DNA from 3 places in the Zoogloea sp. genome. Region 2 is predicted to be linked to each of the others. Evidence: predicted binding sites of a transcription regulator. Region 2 holds the regulator's gene; each other region holds the start of a gene.

Region 1 (9,738 bases), on a different contig from region 2:
CACGTGCCCTGCCTGTGCAAGGTGGCGCCGGCCGTGTCCGACGTGCACATCGAAGATGTGCACCGCGCCGGCGGCATCATGGGCATCCTCGGCGAGCTGAACCGCGCTGGCCTGCTGCACACCGACCTGCCCACCGTCCATGCCAAGACCCTCGGCGAGGCGCTGGCGACCTGGGACGTGATGAAGGCTCATGACGGCGGCGTTTTCAACTTCTACAAGGCTGCCCCGGGCGGCGTGCCGACCCAGGTGGCTTTCAGTCAGGATCGCCGCTGGAACGAGCTGGACCTGGACCGCAGCCACGGGGTGATCCGCGACAAGGCGCACGCCTTCAGCCAGGACGGCGGCCTCGCCGTGCTGTACGGCAACATTGCCGAGAAGGGCTGCATCGTGAAGACCGCCGGCGTCGACGAGTCGATCTGGCAGTTCACCGGCCGTGCCCGCGTGTTCGAGAGCCAGGAAGACGCCGTGGCCGGCATCCTCGGTGACCAGATCGTCGCCGGAGACGTGGTGGTGATCCGATACGAAGGCCCGAAGGGCGGTCCCGGCATGCAGGAGATGCTCTACCCGACCAGCTACCTGAAGTCCAAGGGCCTCGGCAAGAGCTGCGCGCTGCTTACCGACGGGCGCTTCTCCGGTGGCACCTCTGGCCTGTCCATCGGCCACGCCTCGCCGGAAGCGGCCTGCGGTGGCGCGATCGGCCTGGTGGAAGAGGGCGACACCATCGAGATCGACATCCCCAACCGCCGCATCAACCTGGCGGTGTCCGACGAGGTGCTGGCGGCCCGCCGCGCCGCTCAGGACGCCCGTGGCTGGAAGCCGGCCAACCGCGTCCGCCACGTGTCCGCCGCGCTGCAGGCCTACGCGGCGCTCACCACCAGTGCCGATACCGGCGCGGTGCGCGACGTGACGCAGATCCAGCGCTGAGTCAGGTTTTCGCGTGATCCAACAAAGCCCGGCGAAAGCCGGGCTTTGTTTTTGTGGTGGCTCGCGGCTGGAACGCCCCGCTCTCGTGGGGGCAGATCAGGGCGCGCCGCCTTTTCAGCGGCCCAGTTCCTCCAGCGAGGCGTGCAGCTTGGGCACGAACAGCGCGTCCTGCTCGCTGATCTGGGCGAGGGCGTAGCTGATCAGCTGGGGGCCAGCGGCGATGGCATCCGGCGCGTTGTCCAGCTCGGCAGCGAAGCGGCCGATGCTGCTGGCCACCAGCCGCGTGATGCGTGGGTTCTCGCCAAAGACGCGGGCCGTGCCGATGGCGTTGCTGATAAGCGCGGCGGTGGCCTCGAAGTGGTCGGGTTTCGGCTTGGCCATGGCGTGTCCTCCAGGAACGGTTTTCAGTCCGCGTGAACGTCGTCGGCTGCCCGGTTGGCGCCGTAGTTGCGCAGCCGGTTTTCCGCAGCGACGCCGAGGATCTTCAGCAGCCAGGGCGGTGGCGAGTTCTCCATCGCGTGCTGGAACTTGGCGATCACCTCGTCCGCCGGGCCACCTTCTGCCAACTTGATCGGATAAATGTCGGCACGGATGATTTTGGCCGCTGCCGGGCCGCCGACGGAAACCACGTACACCACGTGGCAGTCGCCGATGAGCTGGGCGCGGAACAGGTTCTTATCTGGCGCGAAATCCGCCTCGGCGGTGTGGCGGACATCGATCAGGCGGCTCTCGGTGGGTGACACCTGATAGACCAGGAAGCGCAGGCAGGAGCCGAAGTGCCCGTTGAGCGCCAGGCCGAAGTCGGAGGCGATGGCGACGCGCACCGAACCGGGCATGTCGCCCTCGTTGTAGGGCTCGAGGGGCGGCAGTCCTTCATCGTCGTCCGCGTCGCCCCACAGGATGCGCACGGCCAGCTTCATGGCCTCCAGGCCAATGCCAATGTCTTCGCCATCCTCTTCGCCGTCGAGGCTGCCGAAGCCGGTCTTCAGGTGGGTAACGGTGATGTTGCGCAGGGTCTCGGTGTCGATAGTGTCGCCGAGGCATTCCTGCAGCACTTCGATCAGGCGGGTCAGGCCGATGTTGGGCATGGCCCGCGCGGCAAGGGCCACCCGGAGGGCGGCCTCACGGGTGATCTTTTCGGGTTTTTCCATGGGGGACTCCGCTTGCTTGTGATGTTTCCCCAGGTATCAGCAGATACAGTGCCAGCTCCCGGGGTGGTGTCCGGTGTGCGGTTCAAGTGCTTGTCGGCAAAGCGGAAGTTGCCGGATGCTAGAGCCCGTTCAGGGGCCGGCGATGTGTCGTTTCAACGACAAAGCCCGCGTCCGCCGTGGCAGGAAAGTGGCTGCGGGATGTCGCCTTCCCGACAAGCCGCGGGCGTCAAGGGGGGGGCGGAATGCCGTGTCGGGGGCGCTATCCGGGCCTGGGAGGGCGTGGTTCGAAGCTTGCTTTGCCTTGTTCGACACCGCCGCATTGGGGCGGTCTTCGACAACGCGACAGCGGGAGACCCACATGGATGCAAGCGTTAGCGTGAAGGACAGGAACGGCCGGGCGGTCACCGTGGGCGAACATGTGCGGATCCTCTCCGTCTCGCCGGACCCGGACATGGACGAGGACGAGCTGGACATGATCATGTTCATGGTCGGGGCGATCTCCGAGGTGGAGAAGATCGACGAGGAGGGGCGCGCCTGGGTGACCATGTGGTGGAACTGCGTGGAAACGACGGCGGTGAGCAGCGTTGGCCTATTTCCCCACGAGATGGAGTGGGTACCGCCTGAAATGGCTTGAGTGACCTGTGTCACGTGATGTGTCGGACCGTCAAGAATCCATGGGAATATGTCGATAAAGTGATATTCCTCGTTTTTCTGGCGGTTCCGCAAAATCGCCTCGCGGATCATGTTCGCCCGACTGTCGATCAAAACTCGTCTTTTTCTGCTTCTTCTCCTGAACGGACTCCTGTTCATTGCCGCTGTTGGCGCGCTGCTTCTGCAGATGGACTGGAATCAGGGACGAATCACCCGTTTTCTTGATTCCGATCTCGCGCTCGAACGTAATCTCGGCGACGCCTATTCTCAAGGACTGCAGATCGGACAGGCGCTACGCAACATCCTTCTCGATCCAGCCAATGAAAAGGGTTATGCGAATTACAACAAGGCTCGGGCGCAATTTGACGAAGCGATGCAAGCGGTCGCCAGGGCGGATGGAATGGCGAGTAGCCGGGAGATCGTGGCTGCGGCCGAGGCCTGGCATCCACTGCGGGATGAGGTGCTGGGGCGGGTCAAGCGCGGAGAACTGGAAGCAGCCAAGGCTTATCTGGTTGGTGATGAAACGCCGCGCTGGCGGGTCCTGCGGGAAGGTTTGCTGAAGGCCCGCGAGGATGCTCGCCAGCGTGCCCAGGAAACCCGTCAGATTCTCGATGAAGGGTACAAGAATGCGCGGGCAAAGGCTTTTGCGCTGGGAGCTGTCTTGCTGTTGTTCAGCTTGGCGGTTACGACCTGGATCAGTCGGGGGCTTTTACGGCAGCTCGGCGGTGAGCCGGCCGTGGCCGTGACGGTGGTGCGGCGCATTGCCCATGGCGACCTGTCCGAAAGAGTTCCGCTTTCGCAGGGCGATGATGGCACCAGCCTGCTTGCCGCAATGCAGAACATGCAGGTAGACCTGTCGGCGGAAATTGGAAAGGTGCGGGATACCGCCGATCGCTTGAGCAACACCGTTGATGTGGTGCGGGGAAATTCGGATGCCGTGACCTGTGTGTCCCGCGCCCAGAACGACGCCTCGGTGGCGATGGCCGGAGCTATTGGCAACCTCACGCGCAGCATTGGTGACGTGGACCGGAACGCGGCCGAGGCCGGTCGGCTGGCCAGCGCAAGTACCGAGGGAGCCCAGCGCACGATTGCCCGGATAGGGGACGTGGAAGCAGTGATCGGAGATATGGCTGCCAGGATGCAGGCATCCGCCGAGATCATCGGGCAACTGGGAGGGCAGTCAGATGAAATTTCCCAGATCGTCACCGCCATCAAGGATATTGCGGATCAGACCAACCTGCTGGCCCTGAATGCTGCGATCGAGGCTGCCCGGGCGGGTGAGCAGGGGCGGGGGTTCGCAGTCGTTGCCGACGAGGTGCGCAAGCTCTCGGAGCGGACAGGGGCGGCCACGCAGGAAATCGCTTCCATGATTTCGCGCCTGCAGGAGAGCAGCCGAGGTGCGGTCCAGAGCGTCTCGGAAACAGTCGAAATGGCGGACAGCAGCGTCGATAAGGTGAGTCATGCGAAGGCGGCGATAGCGGAACTCGAGGCGATCGTGGGGCAAGTGCATGGCCTGGTGGCATCGATCAGTACCGCAATGCATGAGCAGCACCATGCCTGTGACGCGCTGTCCGAGCAAATCAATGGCATCAGCCGTATGGGCGACGAGAACCACCAGGCCAGTGTCGAAACGCTGCGTGAAGTCGAGGCGCTGGCCCGCGTCGCCGTTGATCTCGAAGAGAGCGTGCGCCGTTTCCGTCTCGGTTAGAGCTTCTTTTCCATGAACAAGGCCTGGCCCATGGCCGGGTCGAGCTGGTAGCCCGCGAAGCCGCAGTTCAGGTAGGCCTGGCGGGCGCCGGTATTGCCTTCGAGCACTTCGAGGGTCAGCTTGCAGCAGTTCCGCTCCCGCGCTACCTGTTCGGCGTGGGCCAGCAGCGCCGTGGCGATGCCGCGGCGGCGGAAGTCCTCATGCACGATGATGTCGTGCACATTCAATAGCGGCCGGCAGGCGAAGGTGGAGAAGCCTTCCACGCAGTTGATCAGCCCGGCGGCCTGCCGCTCCCCTTTCTTGTTCCAGTAGGCGATGAAGCTCAGCACGGTCGGGCGGCGGCGCAACTCGTCCGGCAGGCGCGTGCGCAGCTCGTTGCTCATGGCCTGGCCGCTACCGGTGGGGCCGCGCATGTAATGGTCGAGCAGGTCGAGAAAGTCGTTGCGCTGGGCTGTGTCGTCGAAGTCAACAGGCTGGATGGAAAGGTCGCTCATCGTGGGTATCGGAAAACTCGGGTTTATGTCGTTTGGCTTGCGTCGAAGTGGATGCCTGGTTTCCGTTTGACCGGTCAGTCGATTACCAGTCTCTCGGCGCGGTCGGCGCGATGCTCTGCTGAAAAACAATAAGGCCTTGTCGGATAAGGGTTTTTATGGCCTGCCGAAACTGGGCACGCTTTTTGTTAAATCCCCTCTCGCCATGTGCGACCGTGCCGGCCCGCTTGCGTCGCGATAGATCAGAACATATCCGGGCCCGATGTTCCACCAGGGGGTTGGTATCCATGACTGAAACGTTCTACGAAGTGCTGCGGCGGCAAGGCATCACGCGCCGCAGCTTCATGAAATTCTGCAGCCTGACGGCCACCTCGCTGGGCCTCGGCAGCGCCTTCGTACCCAAGATCGCCCACGCGCTGGAAAACAAGCCGCGTACGCCGGTGATCTGGCTGCACGGTCTGGAGTGCACCTGCTGCTCGGAGTCCTTCATCCGCTCGGCCCACCCGCTGACCAAGGACGTGGTGCTGTCGATGCTGTCCCTCGACTACGACGACACGCTGATGGCCGCCGCCGGCCACCAGGCCGAGGCGATCATCGAAGAGGTCAAAAAGAAGTACAAGGGCAACTACATCGTCGCTGTCGAAGGCAATCCGCCGCTTAACGAGGACGGCATGTTCTGCATCCACGGCGGCCGTCCCTTCGTGGAAGTGCTGAAGGAAACCTGCGCCGACGCCAAGGCCATCATCAGCTGGGGCGCCTGCGCGTCCTACGGCTGCGTGCAGGCCGCCAAGCCGAACCCGACCCGCGCGACGCCGGTGCACAAGGTGATCACCGACAAGCCCATCGTGCGCGTGCCTGGCTGCCCGCCGATCGCTGAGGTGATGACCGGTGTGGTCACCTACATGCTGACCTTCGACAAAATCCCCGAACTCGACCGCCAGGGTCGCCCGAAGATGTTCTACGGCCAGCGCATCCACGACAAGTGCTACCGCCGTCCCCACTTCGACGCCGGCCAGTTCGTCGAGAACTGGGACGACGACGCGGCGCGCAAGGGCTACTGCCTCTACAAGATGGGTTGCAAGGGCCCGACTACCTACAACGCCTGCTCGTCGATGCGCTGGAACGGCGGCGTGAGCTGGCCGGTGCAGTCCGGCCACGGTTGTATCGGCTGCTCGGAAGACGGCTTCTGGGACAAGGGCAGCTTCTACGACCGCGTCACCGACATCAAGCAGTTCGCCGTTGAAGGCAATGCCGACAAGGTCGGCGGCACGGCGGCCGGCGTGGTCGGCGCAGCGGTTGCTGCCCATGCCGCGGTGACGGCGCTGGCGCGGGCCCGCAGCGACAAGCAGGGCGACAATCAGAATTCGGGAGATAAATAATGACTGTGCTTGAAACCCAGGGCTTCAAGCTCGACAACTCCGGCAAGCGCGTGGTGGTCGATCCGGTATGCCGGATCGAGGGCCACATGCGCGTCGAGGTGAACATCGACGACAAGAACGTGATCCGCAACGCGGTATCCACCGGCACCATGTGGCGCGGGCTGGAGGTGATCCTGAAGGGCCGTGACCCCCGCGATGCGTGGGCCTTCACCGAGCGGATCTGCGGCGTGTGTACCGGTACCCACGCGCTGACGTCCGTGCGCGCGGTGGAAGATGCATTGGCGATCCAGATTCCGGAGAACGCCAACATCATCCGCAACCTGATGCAGCTCAACCTGTACATCCACGATCACCTGGTGCATTTCTACCACCTGCACGCGCTGGACTGGGTGGACGTGGTGTCGGCGCTGAAGGCCGATCCGAAGAAGACCTCCGAGCTGGCCCAGAGCATTTCCAGCTGGCCGCTGTCCTCACCGGGCTATTTCCGCGATGTGCAGAACCGCCTGAAGAAGTTCGTCGAATCCGGCCAGCTCGGCCCCTTCATGAACGGCTACTGGGGCAACCCGGCCTACAAGCTGCCGCCGGAAGCCAATCTGATGGCGGTGACCCACTACCTGGAAGCGCTGGATTTCCAGAAGGACATCGTCAAGGTTCACACCATCTTCGGCGGCAAGAACCCGCACCCGAACTGGCTGGTCGGCGGCGTGCCCTGCGCGATCAACCTGGAAGGCACCGGCGCGGTCGGGGCGATCAACATGGAGCGCCTGAACCTGGTCAGCTCCATCATCGACCGCTGCATCGACTTCATCGACAACGTCTACATCCCCGACCTGAAGGCCATCGCCAGCTTCTACAAGGACTGGACCTACGGTGGCGGTATCTCGTCCCAGGCGCTGCTGTCCTACGGCGACATCCCGGACAAGGCCAACGATTACTCTGCCTCCAGCCTGTTGCTGCCGCGCGGCGCGATCATCGGTGGCGACCTCACCAAGATCCACGAGGTGGACCTGAAGGACCCGGAGCAGATTCAGGAATTCGTCGCCCACAGCTGGTACAAGTACGCCGACGAGTCCAAGGGTCTGCACCCCTTCGATGGGGTCACCGAGCCGCACTTCGAGCTCGGCAAGAATACGAAGGGAACCAAGACCAAGATCGAGAGCCTCGACGAGGCCGGCAAGTATTCGTGGATCAAGGCGCCGCGCTGGCGCGGCAACGCGATGGAAGTGGGGCCGCTGGCCCGCTACGTGATCGGCTACGTGCAGAAGAACCCGGAGTTCAAGGAGCCCGTCGACAAGCTGTTGTCCGATCTCGGCCTGCCGCTGCAGGCGATCTTCTCAACCCTCGGCCGCACCGCGGCGCGGGGCCTGGAAGCCTCGTGGGCGGCGCACAAGTCGCGCTACTTCTTCGACAAGCTGATCGCCAACCTGAAGGCCGGCGACCTCAACACCGCCAACATCGACAAGTGGGAGCCCAGCAAGTGGCCGGCCGAAACCAAGGGTGCTGGCTTCACCGAGGCACCGCGCGGCGCGCTGGGGCACTGGATCAAGATCAAGGACGGCCGCATCGACAACTACCAGGCCGTGGTGCCGACCACCTGGAACGGCGGTCCGCGCGACGACAAGGGGCAGATCGGCGCCTTCGAGGCTTCGCTGATGAACACCCCTGTGGCCAAGCCCGACGAGCCGCTGGAGATCCTGCGCACGCTGCATTCCTTCGATCCCTGCCTGGCCTGCTCCACCCACGTGATGGCGCCGGATGGGCAGGAAATGGCGTCAGTCAAGGTCCGTTAAGGAGCTGATCATGCTGTCACAACAGGACATGCTGGAGGCCGAAAGGCACGGCCGGCAGGTACGCTCGATCTACGTGTATGAAGCCCCGGTGCGCCTGTGGCACTGGATCAACGCGCTGGCGATGGTGGTGCTGGCGGTTAGCGGCTACTTCATCGGCAAGCCGCTGCCGACGATGCCGGGTGAGGCGTCCGACAACTTTCTGCTCGGCTACATCCGCTTTGCCCATTTCGCTGCAGCCTACATCTTCGCGGTGGGGTTGGCCGGGCGGGTGTATTGGGCCTTCGTCGGGAACCACCATTCGCGCCAGATCTTCAAGCTGCCGATCTTTAACGGTCACTGGTGGGGCGAGGTGTTCTTCGAGCTGCGCTGGTATCTGTTCCTCGAAAAGCAGCCGAAGAAATACGTCGGCCACAACCCGATGGCCCAGCTGATGATGTTCTTCTTCTTCACCGTGCTGGCCTTCGGCATGCTCTGCACCGGCTTCGCTCTATATGGCGAGGGGCTGGGCCTCGGCTCGTGGGCGGATCGCCTGTTTGGCTGGGTGATTCCCATGCTCGGCGGCTCGATGCAGACCCACAGCCTGCACCGGCTGGGCATGTGGATCATGATGAGCTTCGCTGTCGTGCACATCTACGCGGCGATCCGCGAGGACATCATGAGCCGCCAGAGCCTGATCTCGACGATGATCTCGGGCTGGCGGATGTTCAAGGACTGAGTGTTGCGCACCCTCGCGCAATGACCCGCAAGGTCTCCCTCCCCGGGCCGGACCGTCCCTGGCAACAGGGCGTTCCGGCCTTTCTGCGTCTGCGCCCGGGGCGGCGTCCGCTGCATCCGGGGCATTTTCTGGAGAGTCGTTTCCTGGTGCCGTTGGGTATCACCCAGGATGCGCTGGCGAAGGCGCTGGGGATCTCGCGGCGGAGGGTCAATGAGCTGGTGCGCGGCAAGCGCGCTGTCACGCCGGATACGGCCGTGCGGCTGGCGCTGCTTTTCCAGCTGGAGCCGGCTTTCTGGCTGGGGCTGCAACTGCAGTGGGATCTGTACCGGGAGTGCCGGGCCGCGGGGGGGCCGGACAGGTCAGGGAATCAGTGACAGTAGGTGGATGAAGCTGGCGGTGCACAGCGTCAACAGCAGCACCAAGCCGATGCCGGCGGCCGCCACGGGGGCGTAGCTGACATTCGAGAAATGGCGGCCGCAGCTGCGGCAGCGGAAATATTCGCTGAGCTTGATGCCAGCGAGCCGGCGGGGCTTGATGCGCGAAATGCGTACGTCGGTGCTCTGGCAATGTACGCAGGTCGGCGTGGTCGGCGTCCAGAAGTAGGTGCGGCGGGCTGGCCGGCGGTGCTCGTCGAGCTCGGCGAGTGACACCTGCGGCGACTCGGCGGCGGAAGGCTCCTTCCGGTCGTTTTCCGGTGTCGTGCTATCCGGTTCCGCATCCTCGGCGACTTTGTGCCGGGAGCGGCGCTTGAGCCGGACAATATAGAAGGCCAGCATGGCGGACACCAGCCCCAGGGCGATAATCAGGCCGGTCTTCAGGTGGGGGAGGATGTTCCGGGCCAGGTCCTTCAGATCCTGCACGCTCCAGGAAGGCTCGGTGTCAGGGGCATCCTCGGCAACCGTGGTTGCGCCCGGCTCATTCTTCCTGAG
Region 2 (9,738 bases):
TTGTCGCGATGAACCTCGATCAGAAGCAGCCCGGTTTTCCGGATCACGTGTTGCCGGCGTACTTCGAATCCATCGGGGTGGAATACCGGATCGTTACCGAAGATACATATAAAATTGTCAAGGACAAGATTCCGGAAGGCAAGACGACCTGCTCACTGTGTTCGCGCCTGCGGCGGGGCATCATCTATCGCACCGCGAAGGAAGTCGGCGCGACCAAGATCGCCCTTGGCCACCATCGCGATGACATGATCGAGACCCTGTTCCTGAACATGTTCTTCGGCGGCAAGATGAAGGGCATGCCCCCCAAGTTGGTCAGTGACGACGGGCAGAACGTAGTCATCCGGCCGCTGGCCTACTGCTCGGAGAAGGACATCGAGCGTTTTGCGCGGGGCATGGAGTACCCGATCATTCCGTGCAACCTGTGCGGCAGCCAGGAAAATGCCCAGCGCAAGCAGATCAAGACCATGCTGCGCGACTGGGATGAGCGTTTCCCTGGGCGTATCGTGTCGATCGCCACGGCCATGAAGAACATCGTGCCGTCGCATATGGCGGACGCGGAGCTGTTCGACTTCCGCAATGTGTCGCGGGATACCCAGGTCGAACAGGGCGACATTGTTTTCGACAACCCGGAGCTGCCGGCTCATGCCGACGACAAGGCAGCCATTCCGATCGGAATCTGGAAGAACTGATTGATGAGTCACCGTCCTGCCCCCGCCGGGAGCCGACAGCTCCGGTGCCAGCCCAAGCTGTCCGCTGCAGATCGCGGAGCCGTCCAGCATGCATGATCGCGCCAAGGTGCCTTGCCTCCTCCTTGCTGAAATCGCCGGCGGCGTTCACCTTGCCGAAAAGCTGGGCGAGGCCGAGGCTGCCTACGCGGTCGAGCGCAGTCTGAACCGCATGTCCCGCTGCGCGGAGGCCTATCAGGCGCTTGGTTTTGCGGTAAAGAGCGACTCCCTGGTAGCCCATTTCCCGGATGCCGATTCGGCCCTGCTGGCGGCCCGGGAGATGCGGGAGCGGGTGCGCGCCTTGCCGCCGATGAGCGGCATTAAGCTGGTACTGAAGGCTGGCGTGGTGCTGGAGACGGAGGCGGAAGGGCTTGGGCTGGATGCCGAGAAGCTCGCTGTGCTGCTAGTCGAGAGCCATGGCCCGGACAGCATTGCGGTGTCGGAAAACCTTGGGCGGGTATTGACGCCCTCCCTGCGGCGCCTGTTGGGGCATGCGGAAGACAGCCTGGGTGAAATGCCCATCCCGGTTCTCGAACTCGGAGAGGCGCCGCCGCCGAGCCCCGCCGAGCTGCGCCAGGAGGCCCAGCATGCCCAGAAGCAGATGCGCGTCAGCTACCGCGGGCAGAACTGGGTGGTTGACGGGACTCGGCCAGCGCTGTTGTTTGGGCGCGATACCGGCAACGATATCGTGATTTCCGATCCGCGCGTGTCCCGCCGGCACGCCCGCCTTGAGCTGCGGAATGGCTTGTTCTATCTGGCCGATTCGAGCACCAACGGTACCTTCCTGCTCGAGGAGGGCACGCCCGAGCATTGCGTCAAGCGCGAGGAATTCATCCTCGGTGAGAAGGGGCACATCGGCTGTGGTTTTTCCGTCAACGACAACATGTCGGACGTGGTCGCCTTCGCCCTGGATTGAGCAGTCCACTGCTTCCTGCTCAAAAGAAAAAGGGCCGCTCTTGCGGCCCTTTTCATGTGCGTAAAGCCGGCCTGGCGGCCGCTCAGCCCTTCAGGCAGCTACTCATGAACTTCTTGCGTTCATCACCCTTCAAGGCCTTCTCGCCGGCTTCCTTGTTACAGGACTTCATCTTGTCCTGCTGGGTGGTCTTACCATCTTTGGCGGCAGCGGCGGGTTTGGCCGACAGACAGTCCTTCATGAAGGCCTTGCGTTCATCGCCCTTTTTGTCGGCGGCGGAGGCATTGCATTCCTTCATCTTGTTTTGCTGGGCGGTCGCAGCAAAGGCTGCGGGCGCCAGGCTGGCAGCAAACAGGGAAACGGCGACGCTCAGGATCATTTTTTTCATTGTGCCACTCCTCGTATGGACGGTTTGTCGGTACTGCGCATGCATCATAAACGCAGCGCGGGACAAACTGTTGACAGCGGAGAGGCGCGCCAGTGCTTTGTTTGCGACCGGATGTGACAGGGCGGCTAGAAGCCGCTCTCTTCCATCGCACGACGCTGGCGGTCGACGAATTCCTGGGTCGAGTCGATGCCGCGCAGCAGCAGGATCGTTGAACGCACCGCGGCTTCGAGCAATACGGCCAAGTTGCGGCCGGCGGCCACCGGCAGCACGACGCGGCGCACCGGTACGCCGAGGATCGGCTGCTGCTCACCATCCAAAGTCAGCCGCAGGGGGTCTTCCTGGCCCGGCTGGCGGCGCTGAAGGTGAACCACCAGCTTGAGCTTCATCTTTCGCCGGCAAGCGGTCTCGCCGAAGATCGTGCGGATGTTGAGGATGCCAAGACCGCGCACCTCGATGACGTCCTGCAGCAGCTCCGGGCAGCGCCCTTCCAGCACGGTTGGGGCGATGCGCGAGAACTCGACGATATCGTCGGCGACGAGGCCGTGGCCGCGGGAGATCAGCTCCAGCGCCAGTTCCGACTTGCCGGCCCCGGAGTCGCCGGTGATGAACACCCCGAGGCCCAGCACGTCCATCAGTACCCCGTGCAGCGCGACTCGTTCGGCCAGCTGGCGCGAAAGATAGTTACGCAGGAGGTCGATGACGTTCGCGGAGGGTAGCGGGCTGGCGAAGAGGGCAATGTCCTCGTTCGCGCAGAGGGTGCGGATGATGCTCGGGATCTCTTCGTCGTCGGCCACGATGAGGGCCGGCGGGGCGTAGGAGAGGATTTCCCGAACGTGGTGGATGACCTTCTCGCGGGTCTGGCGGCGGGCCCAGGCGAGCTCGGAGGAGCCGAGGATCTGCAGGCGGTCCGGGTGGATCAGGTTGAGGTGGCCGACCATGTCGGCAGGCCAGATACGGTCTTCCGAGACCGAAATGCGGGTCGCCAGGCTGCCGCAGATGTGGCGCAGCCGCAGGCGCTCCAGGTTGTCGTCAAACAGCCGGCTGACCGTCGTCTGACGCATGGCTGCCCCATTGGGCGAAAAGGGCATGGGCAGCCTGTGCATCGGCTGCGCTCATCAGTTGCTCGCGGAAATTGCGGTCGCTAAACATCTGGGCTAGCTCGGACAGCAGCTGGAGGTGGTGCTCGTTGGCCTGTTCGGGAACCAGCAGCACGAACAGCATCGAGACGGGGCGTCCGTCGGGGGCGTCGAAGGGGACAGGGTCGGCGAGGCGGATGAAGGCTCCCAGCGCTTCCTTGAGGCCCTTGATGCGGCCGTGGGGAATGGCGATGCCCTGGCCAAGGCCGGTGGAGCCGAGCTTCTCGCGGGCAAACAGGCTGTCAAAGACGGTGCTGCGGCCGATGCCGTGGTTGTTCTCGAACAGCAGGCCGGCTTGCTCGAAAGCACGCTTCTTGCTGCTCGCCTCGAGTCCGACGACCACATTGGTCGGCGGCAAAAGTTTGGCGATGAGGTTCATGCGAGGACTCTCCCGTGTGCGGAGCGGGCCGACACAGGTTGCCGGTGAAAGGCGATTCAGGAAGATCCGGAGGCGAGGGCCGCCGGGGCCGTTGTGTCAATTGGGGCGCATTATAGCCACAACGGTCCCGGGGAAAAGCGTATTACTTAGCGCCGGGAATCAGGACTCGGCGAGGTGCTGCTTCAGGGAGTCGTGACCGTGGTCGCTGGTCTTGTCCTTGTACTTCAGGACCTGACGGTCGAGCTTGTCGATCAGCCCGTCGATGGCTGCGTACATGTCGGCATCTTCGTTCTCGACGTAGATGTCCTTGCCGCGCACGTGCACGGTGACTTCGGCCTTCTGACGCAGCTTTTCCACCGAGAGGATCACGCCGACGCTGGTGACGTTGTCGAAGTGGCGGATTACGCGATCGAGCTTGGTCGTGACGTACTCGCGGATGGCCGGCGTAACTTCGACGTGATGCCCCGTGATGTTGAGGTTCATGGTTGCTACCTTTCTGTCAGATGGTTTTGCGCAGACTGACCGGCGGAATATCGAGGGACTCGCGGTATTTTGCAATTGTCCGACGTGCCACGACGATACCCTGCTGGCCCAACAACTCGGCAATCTTCGCGTCGGACAAGGGCTTCTTCTTGTCTTCCGCCCCCACGAGCTGGCGAATCAGCGCCCGAATCGCCGTCGAGGAAGCAGCCCCACCGCTGTCGGTGGCAACGTGACTGCCGAAAAAATACTTGAATTCGAAAATGCCCCGCGGCGTGGCCATGTACTTTTGGGTGGTCACTCGCGAAACGGTGGATTCGTGTAGATCCAGCTGTTCGGCAATTTCCCGCAGGGTAAGCGGACGCATTGCCACATCGCCATAATCGAAGAACTGGCGCTGGCGGTCAACGATCGCTTGCGAAACTCGCTGGATGGTGTCGAAACGCTGCTGCACGTTCTTGATCAGCCAGCGCGCTTCCTGCAGGTGGCTCGACAGGGAGCCGCTGGCGCCGCGGTTGTCGCGCAGGATCTGGGCGTACAGCTGGTTGATGCGCAGGCGCGGCATCGCATCCGGGTTGAGGCTGACGACCCAGTTGCTGCGCTGCTTGCGGACCACCACGTCGGGTACCACGTAGCGAGTATCGGCCTGGGAGAACTGGGCGCCGGGGCGCGGGTTGAGGCCGAGGATCAGGGCATGCGCCTCGCGCAGGGTGTCGTCGCTGCAGCGCAGTGCGCGCTTGATCTTCAGGAAGTCGCGGGCGGCCAACAGTTCGAGATGTTCGCTGACGATGGCGATGGCGAGGTCGCGGGCTTCGCTGGTGGGCAGGGTGTGCAGTTGCAGGGCCAGGCACTGGCCCACGTCTTGGGCGCCAATGCCGGCTGGGTCAAGGCTCTGGATCTGGCGGAGAGCGATCTTGAGGTCGTCGAGCTCGATTTCCAGTTCGGGCGGGAGCAGCGGCAGCAGATCGGCCAAGTCCTGGCTGAGGTAGCCGTCGTCGTCGAGTGCCTCGATGAGGAAACGCACCAGGGCCCGGTCCCGGTCGGACAGGGGCGTGAGAGCGACCTGGGCGTCGAGGTGGTCGCGCAGGGACGGCACGGCAGCCTGGAATTCCTGAAAGTCGGTCTCGTCGTCGTCGTCGCGTTGTCCGCCGCTGCCAGCCGCAGCCCATTCGCCAGCTTCGCCGCCGTTGTCGAAATCGTGATCCGGCTCGCGTTCCCGCTCAGCCTCGCGGGATTGCTCCTGCTCGCGTTCGTGGGCGGCCTCGCTGCCGGCCGGCGCCAGCGGGCCGGGTGCCTCGACGCGGCTCGAGCCGAGGTCACCCTCGGGCTCTTCCCGCTCGAGCATGGGGTTCTCCAGGAGGATCTTCTCGATCTCCTGGTTGAGTTCGAGGGTCGACAGCTGCAGCAGCTTGATGGATTGCTGCAGCTGGGGCGTCAGCGCGAGATGCTGGGAGAGTTTGAGCTGGAGGCTGGGCTTCATGAGTCGTATCGGGCCTCAGAGCCTGAAGTGCTCGCCAAGGTACACCTGGCGGACCTGTTCGTTATGAACGATCTCGTCCGGGCGGCCACTGGCCAGCACTTCGCCGGCGTTGATGATGAAGGCACGGTCGCAGATGCCAAGGGTTTCACGGACGTTGTGGTCGGTGATCAACACACCGATCCCCTTGTCCTTCAGGAAGCGGATGATCTTCTGGATGTCGATGACGGCGATCGGATCGACGCCGGCGAAGGGTTCATCCAGCAGGATCAGGCGTGGGTCAGTGGCCAGCGCGCGGGCGATTTCGCAGCGCCGGCGTTCGCCGCCGGACAGGGAGATCGCAGTGCTGTCGCGCAGGTGATCGATGCCCAGTTCGTTCAGCAGCTCGTCGAGGCGGCTGGCGATCTGCGGCTTGGAAAGGTTCTGCAGCTCAAGTACAGCCTGGATGTTCTCGGCTACCGTCAGCTTGCGGAAGACGCTCATCTCCTGCGGCAGGTAGGACAGCCCGAGGCGCGCGCGCTGGTGGATGGGCCGATGGGTCAGCACCTCGTCGTCGAGGGTGATCTCGCCGCCGTCGGCGGCCACCAGGCCGACGATCATGTAGAAGCAGGTGGTCTTGCCTGCGCCATTGGGGCCGAGCAAACCCACTACCTCGCCGCTGCCGACGTTGAAGGAAACGTCGTGAACGACCGTGCGGGCCTTGTACTTCTTGCGCAGGTTGCTGACTTTAAGCAGGCTCATCGCCGGGTTGTTCTTTCAGGACTCTACGAATGATTTCGGTGGAAAAGCCGCGACCTTGAAGAAATCTCGCCTGCCGTGCCCATTCTCGCGCGTCTGCGGGCGGCGTGGCGAACTTTCGGCGGTGGATGTCGCGCGCGCGTTCGAGTTCGCTGTCTGTGGTGTTTTCCTCGATTGCGTCGCCGATCAGTTCGGCGGACACGCCACGGCGGCTCAGTTCCAGTTTCAGGCGGGCGGCGCCGAAGCGGCTGGCCTTCGCGCGCACATAGGCATCGGCGAAGCGGGCGTCGGACAGCAGGCCAAGGTCCACGAGGCGGTCGAGCTCGGCATCGACCTCCTCGGGGCTGCCGAGTGCGCCGAGCTTACGTGCCAGCTCCATGCGGGAGTGCTCCCGTTGGGCCAGGCAGCGCAGCGCGCGCTCATGCAGGTTCATCGCCATCAGGCCGGCTCTCCGGACGCCCCGGGCTTCAGGCGGCCGCCTGGCCGGCGGAGCTGATCACCGCCATTTCGGGCAGACCAACCGCCACGCGGATCTTGTTCTCGATTTCGCGGGCGATGTGCGGGTTGCTCTTCAGGAACTCGCGGGCATTGTCCTTGCCTTGGCCGATCTTCTCGCCGTTGTAGGCGTACCAGGCGCCGGACTTGTCGATGAACTTGTGCTGGACGCCCAGATCGATGATCTCGCCCTCGCGGGAGGTGCCTTCACCGTACAGGATGTCGAACAGGGTCTCGCGGAACGGCGGGGCGACCTTGTTCTTGACGACCTTGACCTTGGTCTCGGAGCCGATTACCTCGTCGTTCTTCTTGATGGTGCCGATGCGGCGGATGTCCATGCGCACGGACGCATAGAACTTGAGCGCGTTCCCGCCGGTGGTGGTTTCCGGGCTGCCGAACATCACACCGATCTTCATCCGGATCTGGTTGATGAAGATCACCAGCGTGTTGGTGCGCTTGATGTTGGCGGTGAGCTTGCGCAGGGCCTGGGACATCAGACGGGCTTGCAGGCCAGGCAGCTGGTCGCCCATCTCGCCTTCGATTTCGGCCTTTGGGGTGAGGGCGGCGACGGAGTCGATGATGACCACGTCCACGCCGCCGGAACGCACCAGCATGTCGGCGATCTCGAGGGCCTGTTCGCCGGTGTCCGGCTGGGAGATCAGCAGGTCGCCGATATTGACGCCGAGCTTCTGGGCGTAGGTGACGTCCAGCGCGTGTTCGGCGTCGATGAAGGCGGCGGTGCCGCCGAGCTTCTGCATTTCAGCGACGACCTGCAGGGTCAACGTGGTCTTGCCGGAGGATTCGGGACCATAGATTTCGACAACCCGGCCACGGGGCAAACCGCCGATGCCGAGGGCGATGTCGAGGCCCAGGGAGCCGGTGGAAACAGTCTGGATGTCATGCTCTACCTCGCCGTCGCCGAGGCGCATGATCGAGCCCTTGCCGAACTGCTTTTCGATCTGCGAAAGGGCAGCGGCGAGGGCCTTAGCCTTGTTGTCATCCATTTGTCTTGATCCTTGTGATAAGGGTTTTGGAGATTATGGCACAGAGTTTGCGTAGGAGTGGACGCAGGTGCCGCAGCAAATTTTCACCACGAGGCATGTGGCGATGCTGTTATTTTATACAGTCACTGGCGGGCGTCCAGCGAAATTGCTCAGCAATATCGCAAACCGTATGCCGGTTGACTTTTTTGTGCTGTGCGCGCCAGCGTCGGAGATCTTCAGCGGTAGCGGCGGAGCAGCTCTTCGAGGGCGAAGATGACGGCCTGGCGGCGCACCGCTTCACGGTCGCCGTCGAAGTGGCAGGTGGCAGTCTGGGCTGCTTCGCCAGTGCGGACCCAGCCGAAACAGACCGTGCCGACGGGTTTTTCCGGCGAGCCACCGGTGGGGCCGGCGACACCCGAGATCGACAGGGCCAGGTCGGCCTCCGAACGCTCCAGCGTGCCGCGGGCCATTGCTGCGGTGGTCTGCTCACTGACTGCGCCATAGCGCGCCAGGGTCATCGGTGAGACGCCGAGCAGCGCACATTTGGCATCGTTGGAGTAGGTGATGAAGCCGCAGTCGAACCAGGCCGAACTGCCGGCCGTGGCGGTGACCACTTCGGCGACCCAGCCGCCGGTACAGGATTCGGCGCTGGCCAGCCGCCAGCCCTTGGCCTGCAGGTGCTCACCGACGAGGCGGGACAGGGTTTCCAGTTGAGCTTCCATCAGCCGATGATCCTCATCAGGATGGCCAGCACCAGCAGCGAATAGCCGGCGGCCAGCAGGTCGTCGAGCATTACGCCGAAGCCGCCGCGAGTGCGCTCGTCCACCCAACGGATTGGTGGCGGCTTGACGATGTCGAAAAAGCGGAAGGTCACGAAGGCGGCGGCCTGCCAGGCCAGTGTGGCGGGAGTCAGCCACAGTACCAGCCAGATCGCGACGATCTCGTCCCACACGATGCTGCCGTGGTCGGCCACGCCGAGGGCCCGGCCGGTGCGTTCGCAGGCCAGGATACCGAACAGGAAGCAGGCTACAAGCAGCGCGGCGAACATCGGGTCGGACAGCGGTGCCGACACGAAGGGAAACAGCAGCCAGCCGGCCAGCGTGCCGAAGGTGCCGGGGGCTTTCGGCGCGAGGCCGGAGCCGAAGCCGAGGGCAACGAAATGGGCTGGGTCGGAAACCAGGAAGCGCGGCGTGGGTTTCATGCGTCGCGGCCGAAATGGTCGTAGCCGCTGGCTGTTACCGGCCGCAACTGGCCGTCGCGGGCGAGCAGCGAAACCTGTTCGGCCTGTGTGGTGATCCGGCCGATGCGGTGCAGTGGTAACTGCAGGCGCTGCGAAATGGCTTCTATGTCGCTGCGGTGCTCGGTGGGTGCGGTGAATAGCAGTTCGTAGTCATCGCCGCCGGCGGTGCAGGCGGAGAACGCCCGTTGCGCATCGCCGCAGGCGGCGTTCAGCGCGGCGACCGGCAGTGTGGCCTCGTGGATCTCTGCGCCGACGCGGGACAGTTCAAGGATGTGGTTCAGGTCGCCGAACAGGCCGTCGGAGACGTCCAGCATAGCGCTGGCCAGACCGCGCAGGGCCAGGCCGAGAGCGACCCGGGGTTGTGGCCGCTGCAAGGCAGCCAGGCAGTCGTTGCGATGGGTCTCGGCCAGTTGGATCTGACCGCGCAGTTCGGCCAGTCCGAGGGCTGCACGGCCTGGTGCGCCGGAGACCCACAAGTCGTCACCGGGGCGAGCGCCGGAGCGGGTGATCGCGGTGCCGGTGGGGACTTCACCGAAAATGGTTGGGCACAGGTTGAGCGGCCCGCGCGTGGTGTCGCCGCCGATCGCGTCGATGCCGAATGCCTCACAGCAGGCGAAGAAACCGCGTGCAAATGCTTCAATCCAGGCTTCATCGGCGCTCGGCAGGCTGGCTGCGAGGACCACCCAGCGCGGCTCTGCACCCATCGCAGCGATGTCGGAGACATTCACCGCGAGGGTCTTCCAGCCAAGGTCTTCCGGATTGGTGTCGGCGAAGAAGTGCGTGC
Region 3 (9,738 bases), on a different contig from region 2:
ACCAGACCTGGCTCGACCGGGCCGGCAACTTCCACAGCAACGACCTGCACGTGGTGGAACGGTGGACCTATCTGGACGCCAACACCATCGAGTACAAGGCGACCCTCGAGGATCCCCAGGTCTATAGCCGCCCGTGGACCCTCGGCGTGATCCTCCACCGTCACCGGGAGAAAGATTTCCAGCTGATCGAGGACTACCGCTTCACCCTCGATTTCGACCAGTACTACCCGCCCAAGCGCGACAAGAACTGAGGAAGGAAAACGCCTGCGATGGACTCCCACATGACCGACCGGACCTCCACCCGATCCCGCCCCCGTACCGCCGCGCTGCTGCTGGCCACCACCAGCCTGCTTGCCACTGGCGCAGCCCACGCCCAGAACACACCCACCCAACCGGCTGCCGCGGCGGCCCCGGTGGTGGACAAGAGCATCCCGAAGATTCCCGCCGGCCCGTGGCAGGGCCCGCGCCTGCCCGACGGCCAGCCCGACGTGAGCGGCTTCTGGGGCCCGGCCTTCGGCAGCTACCTCAACCTTACCGACCCGGAGGGCATCTCCACCGGCGAGCGCCAGCGCAACCTGCCACCGCGGGAGCAGCGCGCCCCGAGCCGGGTCAGCGACCCCGCCGACGGCCAGGTGCCCTACCAGCCCTGGGCCCGCGCCAAGGTCCAGGAATACCAGGCCTATTACGCCAACCCGATCAAGCCCGAGTACGTGGACCCGCTGGCCCGCTGCGCGCCGCCGGGCATCCCGCAGGCCTTGTACATGCACGGCCACGAGATCTACCAGTATCCGGGCTACGTCGTGTTCCTGTTCGACCAGGGCACGCGCATCATCCACCTGGACAACAAGCCCCATCTTGCCGACAACATCAAGCTATGGAACGGGGATTCCCGCGGCCGCTGGGAGGGCAACACGCTGGTGGTCAGCATCTCGAACTACAACGGCAAATCCAAGTTCGGGCGCAGCGGCGAGTTCGTCAGCGAGAACGTGAAGATCGAGGAGCGCTACACCTTCGACGCCAACGGCAAGCGCTACAACTACGAGGCGCGCATCACCGACCCGACGGTACTGACCCGCCCGTTCACGGTGACGGTGCCGATCCGCAAGTACACCGAGGCCGACAAGCCGCGCCCGGTGGTGTACGCGGTGCGCGAGGCCAAGCACGCCGGCAAGGAGGTGATCATCGAATACGCCGAGGAGCGCGCCTGCATCGAGTTCAACAGCGGCCACGCCCACCTGCCCAGCGCCGCCGCCAAGTAAGGCAACCCGGCATCACCCCGGTGCCGGCTCCGCCACCACCACCCGGTTGCGACCGGCTGTCTTGGCGGCATACAGCGCCCGGTCGGCGCGCTCCACCAGGTCAAGGCCAGCCGGATAACCCACTTCCTGCCTTGTGCCTGCGGCAGGCCAGACCGGATGGAGGCAGGCCACGCCGATGCTGATCGTCACCCGGCTGCTCTCCAGGGTACCGCGGTGCACGATGCGCAAGGCCTCCACCGCCGCCCGCAGGCGCTCCGCCACCAGTGCGGCGGCGGCGGCATCGGTACCCGGCAGCAGCGCCACGAATTCCTCGCCGCCATAGCGCGCCACCATGTCGGCGGCGCGGACCACCGCGACGTTGAGGGTCTTGGCGACCATCTGCAGGCAGCGATCGCCCTCCACATGGCCAAAGTGGTCGTTGAAGTCCTTGAAGTGATCCACGTCGATCATCAGCAGCGACAAGGGCTGGCCACTGCGCATCGCCCGCCGCAGTTCCAAGTCGAGGGTGCCGTCAAAGGCACGCCGGTTACCGATGCCGGTCAGTGCATCCTGGGTGGTGAGGCGTTTGAGCGCTTCGGTCACCTGGACCAGCTTGCGGTACAGGATGCCGCTTTCCGCCAGCAGCACCAGCAATACGAAGCTCGCAGCCAGCAGGCCGTACACCCGCCCCGCATAGAAGCCCAGATCGAAGCGCCCACCGTTGAGCATCGCCGATAGCGCAATATCGATCAGCGACGCGCACACCATGACCATCAACCACAGGTCGAGCACCGAATGGGGCCGACTGAACCACAGCACAGCCAGCGCCAGCAGGCTCGAAGCCCATACGAAGGCCACCGCCAGCGACATCGACGAACGGTAGCGATCGCCGTCCATGAGCTCCGGCAGCAGATCCTGGCCGGCAGTGGCCAGCGCGGTAAATGCGGCGCTCAGCACCACCATTCCCGCCCCGGCGGCCATGAAGGGCAGGCGCGGACGGCGCGGCAGAGTGGAAGACACGAAATCCCGCCCCTTGAAACGCGCATAGGCAATGACGAAAAGCGGGAAGACGCCGTGCCAGAACATGTACAGCCAGGCCGTGCTCTGGGGGCCGGCCCCCAGCAAGCCTGTGGGCGTGAACAGCCCGGGAAAACTCAGCGCATGGGCCACCGTCATGCAGGCCACGTACAGGTAGCCACAGCCCAGCACGAACAACGCCCGGGAATTGAAGGAAAAATACTGGCTGAACAGCAGCGCCGCGGTGATCAGATCGGTGACCACCAGCCACGACTCATAGCACGGGATGAAGCCCCAGATCGGCGTCAGCGACACCCTGGCAAACGGCGCCAGTAGTGCGAACACCAGCAGGGACAGCAGCAGGACGGCCAGCGCCAGCCGCTTTTCACGCGGGCTGGCGGTGAGCGTCGACAGGAACAGGGGGCTGTCCGCGGATGGATCCGGCAGCGCGCTATCGGTGAGTCCGGACATCGTCAAAGACATGATGGCTCCCCGCGCGGTCGGCTTGACCATGAAGAGGGCTCAAGAATAAGACCCTACCCTCGGTCGCCCAGCGTGAAATAAGTCACGCTTTGTGCACTACACGGATCCGCCCGGCGGAAACGGCAAGGGCGCGCCGCTGCCGCGACACGCCCCCGTGAAACAGCCACCCCGCTTACCGGGGCGACCTGGCCGCCTTGCCTGCTCAGCTCCGCCGACGGCGGTTCCAGCCCAAGCCGGCGATGCCTACCCCGACCAGCGCGAGACTCGCCGGCTCCGGCACGACGTTGAAGCCAAAGCCCTGGAGTTGCACCAGCGGCGCCTGCACATTGGCGGTCAGATAGAGGTCCATCGTATAGCTGCTCCGGCTGGATGCAGCCCCGACATCGGCATCCGACATGGCGAGCTGATAGTGGCTGGCGTAGGTACCCGGCAGCGCCGTATCCAGCATGGCGGAGAACAACAGGGAATCGCCAGGGTTCAGCTCACTGAAGGTGGACAAGTCGGTGAACAGCACACCGGTATCACCGCTGGCATTGATCGCATCCAGATCCAGACCGGCGCGATCACCGGACAGGTTGGAGACGGTGAACAGCAGGCTGGCCGGCGTGCCGGTCAGGAAAGTCCCCAGATCGAGGGTCACGATGGACGAACTCGAACCGTTGATCAGCGGGGCTGCGTGCAACAGGTAGGAATAGGTGGCACCCACGGTGCCGGACCAGCTGGCCGTCGCGGTGGTCGTCTCAGCGCCGGTGAATGCGCTACCAGTCTGGTGGGCGGTCAGCGACGAGGCGCTACGGCTTACCAGCACCGAGCCGGCCCCCACGTAGGCATTCAGATCGGACGCGTTGACAACTCCGGTCAGATTGGTGGCCATGCTGGCAGTGGTCGCGCCATCGCTGCAGGCGCCCTTGCGCAGGCCACTGCAGGTATCCGCGGCACTCAGCGTGGAAAAGGTGCGGGTCACGCCAGGCGCCGTGACCACCGCCCCGATACTGCCGGAGCCCTGGGTATGCACGCTGTTGTTCGCGCCGTTGCCACCGCCTGCCGTCGCCGTCGTGGCAACAGAGAGGGTGCGGGACGAGTTCATGTTGATGGTAGCGCCGGTCAGCACGCCCAGGCTGACATCGAACTGGGCGATGCTGCTGCTGCCAACCGCCACGTTGTTCTGTGTGGTGGCACCGCCCGCCTTTCCATCACTAACCGTTGCGCTGTCGTTGAAGCTGACATCGGCGGTGGTGACCACCAGCGCATGGGCGGACAAGGGCAGCGCCATGGCGCAGGCGCCAAGTGCCGCTGTTTTGAGCACGCCGGCAAGGCGCGGTGCTGCAGAAGGCTTGGTCATGAAGTGAACTCCTGTGGGTTGAGTCGCTGACGCAGTAGTGGTTGGGTCCCGTTGCTGCGTGGTGACTGCCGGGATGGCCTCGACGATAGAGACGAACCCCATTTCCCAGGAGGGAAAACTTCACGGCGAATCTGCCGTTTTCACATTTATTTGGCAAAAGTTTCAGATTTTCAAGACTCCCGACAGCTCGCCGAAAGTCCACCTTCAGAAAAGACCGAACCCGCCGGGCAGCCAGCCACGCGGCGGGTTCATCACGGTCGGGTCGGTTCAGCGCCAGCCGCCGAACTGCTGCATGTGCAGGCCATCCGCCCCTGCATCACGCTCCGTGGGTCCCTGCAAGCCCATCGTCGCCAGGCGCGCCGAGCGGGAATTGCAGGTCGTCTCTGAGATCCAGGCCTGGCCGGCACGCAGGCGGGTCAGGCAGTACTGCCATAGTGTAGAGAACATGTCGTACCCCTCCTCAACATAGATACGGTTCAATTTAAGCAAACGACATACCAGTATTACCGTATTACGTATTAAACAGGATACAGCCTGCCCTCCACGCCGGTTTGCGACTTTTTTGTCGTTTTCCCGACGCCTTCCCGTCACGTCTCCCCCCATTCCGGTTGCCCGACTTGGTGCAGTTTTGACCTCCGCGCCGTTTTTTAGTGCGTGGATCTCATTTTCATTTTGTTAAATCCCTTGGTTTTGTAGGGATTGTGGCTTGGCATAGCTCGTGCTTTTCTTTGCATGAAACTTTTGTTCTTTACATGCAATACCGCCTATGAAAAACCCGCCCACATCCCGTCCGGCTTCCTTGCGGTCGCCGGGCCTCCCATGGAGGTTCCAATGAAATGGATTAGCGCAATCATCAAGCCGTTCAAGCTCGACGAGGTCCGCCTGGCCCTCAATGCCGTCGGCGTAAACGGCGTCACCGTCACCGACGTGAAAGGCTTCGGCCGTCAGAAGGGGCACACCGAGCTGTACCGGGGTGCCGAGTACGTCGTGGACTTCCTGCCCAAGGTGAAGGTGGAAGTCGCCGTCCCCGACGATGTGCTGGAAAGCGCCATCGCCGCCATCGAGCAGGCCGCCGCCACCGGAAAGATCGGTGACGGAAAGATCTTCGTCTTCGACCTCGAGAAGGCCGTCCGCATCCGCACCGGCGAAGCCGGTCTCGAAGCCCTTTAGGAGCGCTCCCATGAAACGCATTCTTGCCCTGGCAACCCTGCTTTTCGCACTCTGTTTCGCCATGCCCGGCTGGGCCGACGACGCGCCGGCAGCCGCCGCAACCGTCAGCGCCGCCGTCGATGCCGCCGCCAGCGCGGCCCCTGCTGCTGCAACGCCGGCGGCCGCCCCCGTACCCAACAAGGGCGACACCGCCTGGCTGATCACCGCCACCCTGCTGGTGGTGATGATGGCTGCCCCGGGCCTCGGCCTGTTCTATGGCGGCATGGTCCGCAGCAAGAACATGCTGTCGATCCTGATGCAGACGCTGGTGATCTTCTGTCTGCTCGGCGTGCTGTGGGCCGTCTATGGCTACAGCCTGGCCTTCACCGACGGCAATGCCTTCATCGGCGGCTTTGACAAGCTGTTCATGAAGGGCGTAACGCCGGACACCGTGGTCGCCACCTTCAGCAAGGGCGTCGTGCTGCCCGAGTACATCTTCGCGTCCTTCGAGCTGACCTTCGCGGCGATCACCCCGGCACTGATCATCGGTGGCTTCGCCGAGCGCATCAAATTCACCGCGGTGCTGGCCTTCATGGTGCTGTGGTTCACCTTCTCCTACATCCCGATGGCCCACATGGTGTGGTACTGGGCCGGCCCGGACGCCTTCACCTCCGCCGAAGCGGCCGAGAAAGCGGCTGAAGTGGGTGGCTTCCTGTTCAACAAGGGCGCCCTCGACTTCGCCGGCGGCACCGTGGTGCACATCAACGCTGGTATCGCCGCGCTGATCGGCGCCTTCATGATCGGCCCGCGCCTCGGTTACCGCCGTGAATCGATGGCCCCGCACAGCCTGACGATGACCATGGTCGGCGGCTCCCTGCTGTGGGTCGGCTGGTTCGGCTTCAACGTCGGTTCGTCCCTGGAAGCCGGCGCCACCGCAGGCCTGGCCTTCTTCAACACGCTGGTGGCCACCTGCGCGGCAACCGTCTCCTGGACGCTGATCGAAGCGGTCTTCAAGGGCAAGCCGTCGATGCTCGGCGCGATCTCCGGCGCTATCGCCGGCCTCGTCGTGATCACCCCGGCCTGCGGCCTGGTCGGCCCGATGGGCGCCATCATCATGGGCCTGCTCGGCGGCCTGGTGTGCTACTGGGGCGTCAATGGCCTCAAGCGCATGCTCGGCATGGACGACACCCTCGACGTGTTCGGCGTGCATGGCGTCGGCGGCATCCTCGGCGCCCTGCTGACCGGCGTGTTCGCCTCGCCCGAACTGGGCGGCACCGGTGTCTATGACTACGTCGCCAACGCCGTCGCCCCCTACGACATGAGCGCCCAGCTGGTCGCCCAGGCCTGGGGCGTGGGTACCGCGGTGGTGTGGTCCGGCGTGGTGTCCTACATCGCCTTCAAGCTGGTGGACCTGACCATCGGCCTGCGGGTCGGCGAAGACGCGGAGCGCGAAGGCCTCGACCTGAGCACCCACGGCGAGTCCGCCTACCACGACTGAGCCCATGTCGATGAATCGTTTTATGAAGGGCCTGTTCCGGCCCCGCGGAAACGACTTCATGGCCGCCGACGACGCCGTCGGCGGCGGGGGCCCCGCGCCCGCACGGGCTCCGCCGGCCCCCCCCGCGCCGGGCCCGCGCCGGGGCCAGTGGGGGCGCCCCCGCCCCCCCCACAACCCCCCCCGTCTGTTTTATGTGTTTTTTGGGGGGGCGGGGCGCGCCCCCCCAAAACCCATTCCCGCCCCCCCCCCCCGGGGGGGGGGGGCGGGGCCCCGGAGCCCGCAGTGGCTCCGCCGGCCCCGCCGTCGCCGGGCCGGCGCCTGGCCCTGTGGGGACGCCACATCGCCCACCTGATCCGCCACGGCATGAACGCCGAAACCGCCCACGCCGCCCATCTGGGCGAAGTGGAAGCCCGCATCGGTGCGATGACCCTGGAGATCGAACGCGGCCAGCGCCGCATGCTGAACGGCAGCGAGGAAGCCCACGCACTGCGCCAGCAGGCCGAAGCCACGCTTGCCGCCACCGCAGGCGACATCGACGCCGGCCTGGCCGAATTGGAAGCCACGCTGTCGGCCAAGGTTGCGCGCATCGGCGAAGTGGTCAAGGTGCTCGAGAAGATCGGCCGCGACCTCGACCTGCTGGCCCTCAACGCCGCCATTCAAGCGGCCAGCGCCGGCGAACAGGGCCGTGCCTTCGCGGTAGTCGCCGACAACATCCGCGCCCTCGCCGGCGACACCGTCGCCAACGCCAAGAGCGCATCCCAGTTGCTCAACTTTGCCGATTTCCAGCAGGGCCTGCAGGGCTTCCGCCAGGAGAGCGCGGCCAGCGTGGCCCGCTCCAACCAGGAAACCGGCGCCGCCTTCACACGCATCGAAGAAACCTTCGCCGGGCTGCGCGATGCCCTCGCCACCCTCGACGAACACGGGCGAGTCATCTCCGCCATGCACTCCCTCAACCAGTCCACCTTCGACCGCCAGCGCCTCAAGCTCGAATGGGCCGAGCGCCTGTGCTTCGACCTGGGCGGACTGGAAAAACAGCCCCACGACAACATCGTCCCGGTGCTCGACCGCCTGCTCGACAAGGAAGGCCTCACCGCCGACGCCGGCTACGACCGGCTGGCCGACATCCGCCAGCGCGGCCGCCTGCGGGTCGCCATCGAACCCGCCTTCAAGGGTCTGTCCTTCCGTTTGCAGCCCGGCGCACCGCTGCGCGGGCTGGACGTGGACTACGCCCGCGCCTTCGCCAAGCACCTGGGCGTGGCGGTGGACTTCGTCGAACACCCGTGGGACCAATGCACCGAACTGCTGCAGGCAGGCCGCCGCCCCGGCGAGCCCGCCGCCGACCTGGTGTGGAGCGCGCTGCCACCAAACGCCGCCTACAAGGGCGTGGCCTTCTCGGACAGCTACACCTACCTGAACTACGTGCTGGCGCGCCGCCACGGCGACACGCGCATCGACGGCGTGGCCAGCCTGGAAGGCAAGGTCCTCGGCTGCATCAACGACCCGGCCGCCTTCGCCGCGCTGGAAGCGGCCGGCCTGCGCTGGAGCAAGCACACCCGTAAGGAACCGGGCACCGTGCGTCTGGCCAACCTGATCGGCTATTCGGACCAGGGCGTTATCCACGACGCGCTGGCCGACGGCACCGTGGATGCCTTCGCGGTGGATCACCCAATCTTCGCGTGGGCCTGCTACGGGCAGGACAGCCCGTGGCGCGGCCGCATCGAGATACTCCCCGAACCGCTGTCGCGCCAACCCTGGTTCTACGCGGTCGGCGTCGCCGACGATCCGTCGTCGTGCCGCCTGCTGCAGGAGGTCAACCGCTTCATCGCCGGCTTCACGAAGAGCCGCGAACGGGAACAGATCGAGAAAAGCTGGCAGTTCGGAGTGATCCACGGCACCGGCAGCTACCGCCACGAGCCTGGCAAGCTACGCGGGGAGGACGCCCTGGCCGCCGACCTGGCGCGGCTGGCACCGGGCGAGACGTGAAACACCTCCTTCTTGGAGGCCGATTCCGTGGGGGCGAATTCATTCGCCCGCGGACTTCGTTTAAGCGACTGAGGGCGAATGAATTCGCCCCCACGGGCTCTGCAGCCCTCAAAGCAAGGCCATCAGTCCGGCGAGCCCCAACGATGCCGGAAATACCTGCTCAGCCGGCCTCGCCCGGATTCGGGTACATCAGCACGCTGAGGAAGCGGATCGGGCACTTGCTGAGCTTTTCCGGCCCATGGGGAATGTCGGCGCGGAAGGTCAGCGCATCGCCCGGTTTGAGCACATAGGTGTTCTGGCCATGGCGGTACTCGATCTCCCCCTCGAGCATGTAGATGAACTCGGTGCCGGGGTGCTCGAAGATCGGAAAGGTCTCCGACTCGTGGTCGATGGTGATCAGGAAGGGCTCGAAGACCTTGGTCGGGCCCTGGTCGTAGGCCAGCAGGTGATAGGTGTGCCCCTTCTTGGTGCCACGCCGCACCACTTCCATCCCCTCGCCATCCTTCACCAGCTGCGCGCTGCCGTCGCGCACGTCGTAGCCGCGGAACAGCGTGGCGATCGACACGCCAAGCGCCCCAGCCAGCCGCGACAGGGTGTCCAGGCTGGTGGCCGTCTGCGCGTTCTCGATCTTCGACAGCATTCCACGGCTGATGCCGGCCAGGTTGGCCACGTCCGCAATGGTGAGGCCGTGCTTCTGGCGCAGGTCACGGATCGTGTTGCCCAGGTAGCGCTCCAGGCTGCCGCTGCCTTCTTGTTCGCTCATGGGGGTTCTCCCACCTAAATCTCGATGGCGAAATTATTGCACAGGCAGGTGTTTCACACGAGGAAAAAATAGTTGACACTATTCACCTTGAGATGCACCATGTTCAAAAATAATTCTCTACATGAACTTCCAGCGGAGTTGAGAACATGCCATCCAGCCGTCGCTACACCCTGTCGCTGTCCTGTCCTGACCGGGTCGGCATCGTCGCCGCGGTAAGCGGCTTCCTCGCCAGCCATCAGGGCTGGATCACCGAGGCGAGCCACCA

The links. The regulator sigma-54, encoded in region 2, starts transcription at its own class of promoters, with help from an activator protein. The targets are predictions, from matches to a motif close to TGGCACGCTTNCTGCTNA.
Positions count from the first base shown of each region.
Region 1: a site for sigma-54 is predicted at 2,112-2,129, ahead of ACE3RX_RS07480 (dinitrogenase iron-molybdenum cofactor biosynthesis protein). Genes of this name have one in related genera too.
Region 3: a site for sigma-54 is predicted at 4,788-4,805, ahead of ACE3RX_RS01045 (P-II family nitrogen regulator). Genes of this name have one in related genera too.

Region 1 covers NZ_JAYSDK010000009.1:30,197-39,934, reverse strand. Annotated here, with positions in the region: gene ilvD (dihydroxy-acid dehydratase) at 1-924, shown strand, start outside; gene ACE3RX_RS07485 (hypothetical protein) at 1,039-1,305, opposite strand; gene ACE3RX_RS07480 (dinitrogenase iron-molybdenum cofactor biosynthesis protein) at 1,329-2,075, opposite strand; gene ACE3RX_RS07475 (hypothetical protein) at 2,434-2,709, shown strand; gene ACE3RX_RS07470 (methyl-accepting chemotaxis protein) at 2,818-4,434, shown strand; gene ACE3RX_RS07465 (GNAT family N-acetyltransferase) at 4,431-4,928, opposite strand; gene ACE3RX_RS07460 (hydrogenase small subunit) at 5,213-6,304, shown strand; gene ACE3RX_RS07455 (nickel-dependent hydrogenase large subunit) at 6,304-8,094, shown strand; gene cybH (Ni/Fe-hydrogenase, b-type cytochrome subunit) at 8,105-8,809, shown strand; gene ACE3RX_RS07445 (HigA family addiction module antitoxin) at 8,830-9,183, shown strand; gene ACE3RX_RS07440 (hypothetical protein) at 9,169-9,738, opposite strand, start outside.
Region 2 covers NZ_JAYSDK010000007.1:100,779-110,516, forward strand. Annotated here, with positions in the region: gene ttcA (tRNA 2-thiocytidine(32) synthetase TtcA) at 1-689, shown strand, start outside; gene ACE3RX_RS06310 (FHA domain-containing protein) at 778-1,641, shown strand; gene ACE3RX_RS06315 (PsiF family protein) at 1,724-2,026, opposite strand; gene hprK (HPr(Ser) kinase/phosphatase) at 2,152-3,087, opposite strand; gene ptsN (PTS IIA-like nitrogen regulatory protein PtsN) at 3,056-3,541, opposite strand; gene hpf (ribosome hibernation-promoting factor, HPF/YfiA family) at 3,701-4,024, opposite strand; gene ACE3RX_RS06335 (RNA polymerase factor sigma-54) at 4,041-5,501, opposite strand; gene lptB (LPS export ABC transporter ATP-binding protein) at 5,517-6,239, opposite strand; gene recX (recombination regulator RecX) at 6,226-6,678, opposite strand; gene recA (recombinase RecA) at 6,704-7,735, opposite strand; gene pncC (nicotinamide-nucleotide amidase) at 7,951-8,436, opposite strand; gene ACE3RX_RS06360 (phosphatidylglycerophosphatase A) at 8,436-8,915, opposite strand; gene thiL (thiamine-phosphate kinase) at 8,912-9,738, opposite strand, start outside.
Region 3 covers NZ_JAYSDK010000001.1:234,459-244,196, forward strand. Annotated here, with positions in the region: gene ACE3RX_RS01020 (hypothetical protein) at 1-251, shown strand, start outside; gene ACE3RX_RS01025 (hypothetical protein) at 270-1,259, shown strand; gene ACE3RX_RS01030 (GGDEF domain-containing protein) at 1,272-2,738, opposite strand; gene ACE3RX_RS01035 (choice-of-anchor E domain-containing protein) at 2,941-4,080, opposite strand; gene ACE3RX_RS01040 (hypothetical protein) at 4,348-4,527, opposite strand; gene ACE3RX_RS01045 (P-II family nitrogen regulator) at 4,912-5,250, shown strand; gene ACE3RX_RS01050 (ammonium transporter) at 5,261-6,727, shown strand; gene ACE3RX_RS01055 (methyl-accepting chemotaxis protein) at 7,010-8,710, shown strand; gene ACE3RX_RS01060 (helix-turn-helix domain-containing protein) at 8,871-9,473, opposite strand; gene purU (formyltetrahydrofolate deformylase) at 9,620-9,738, shown strand, end outside.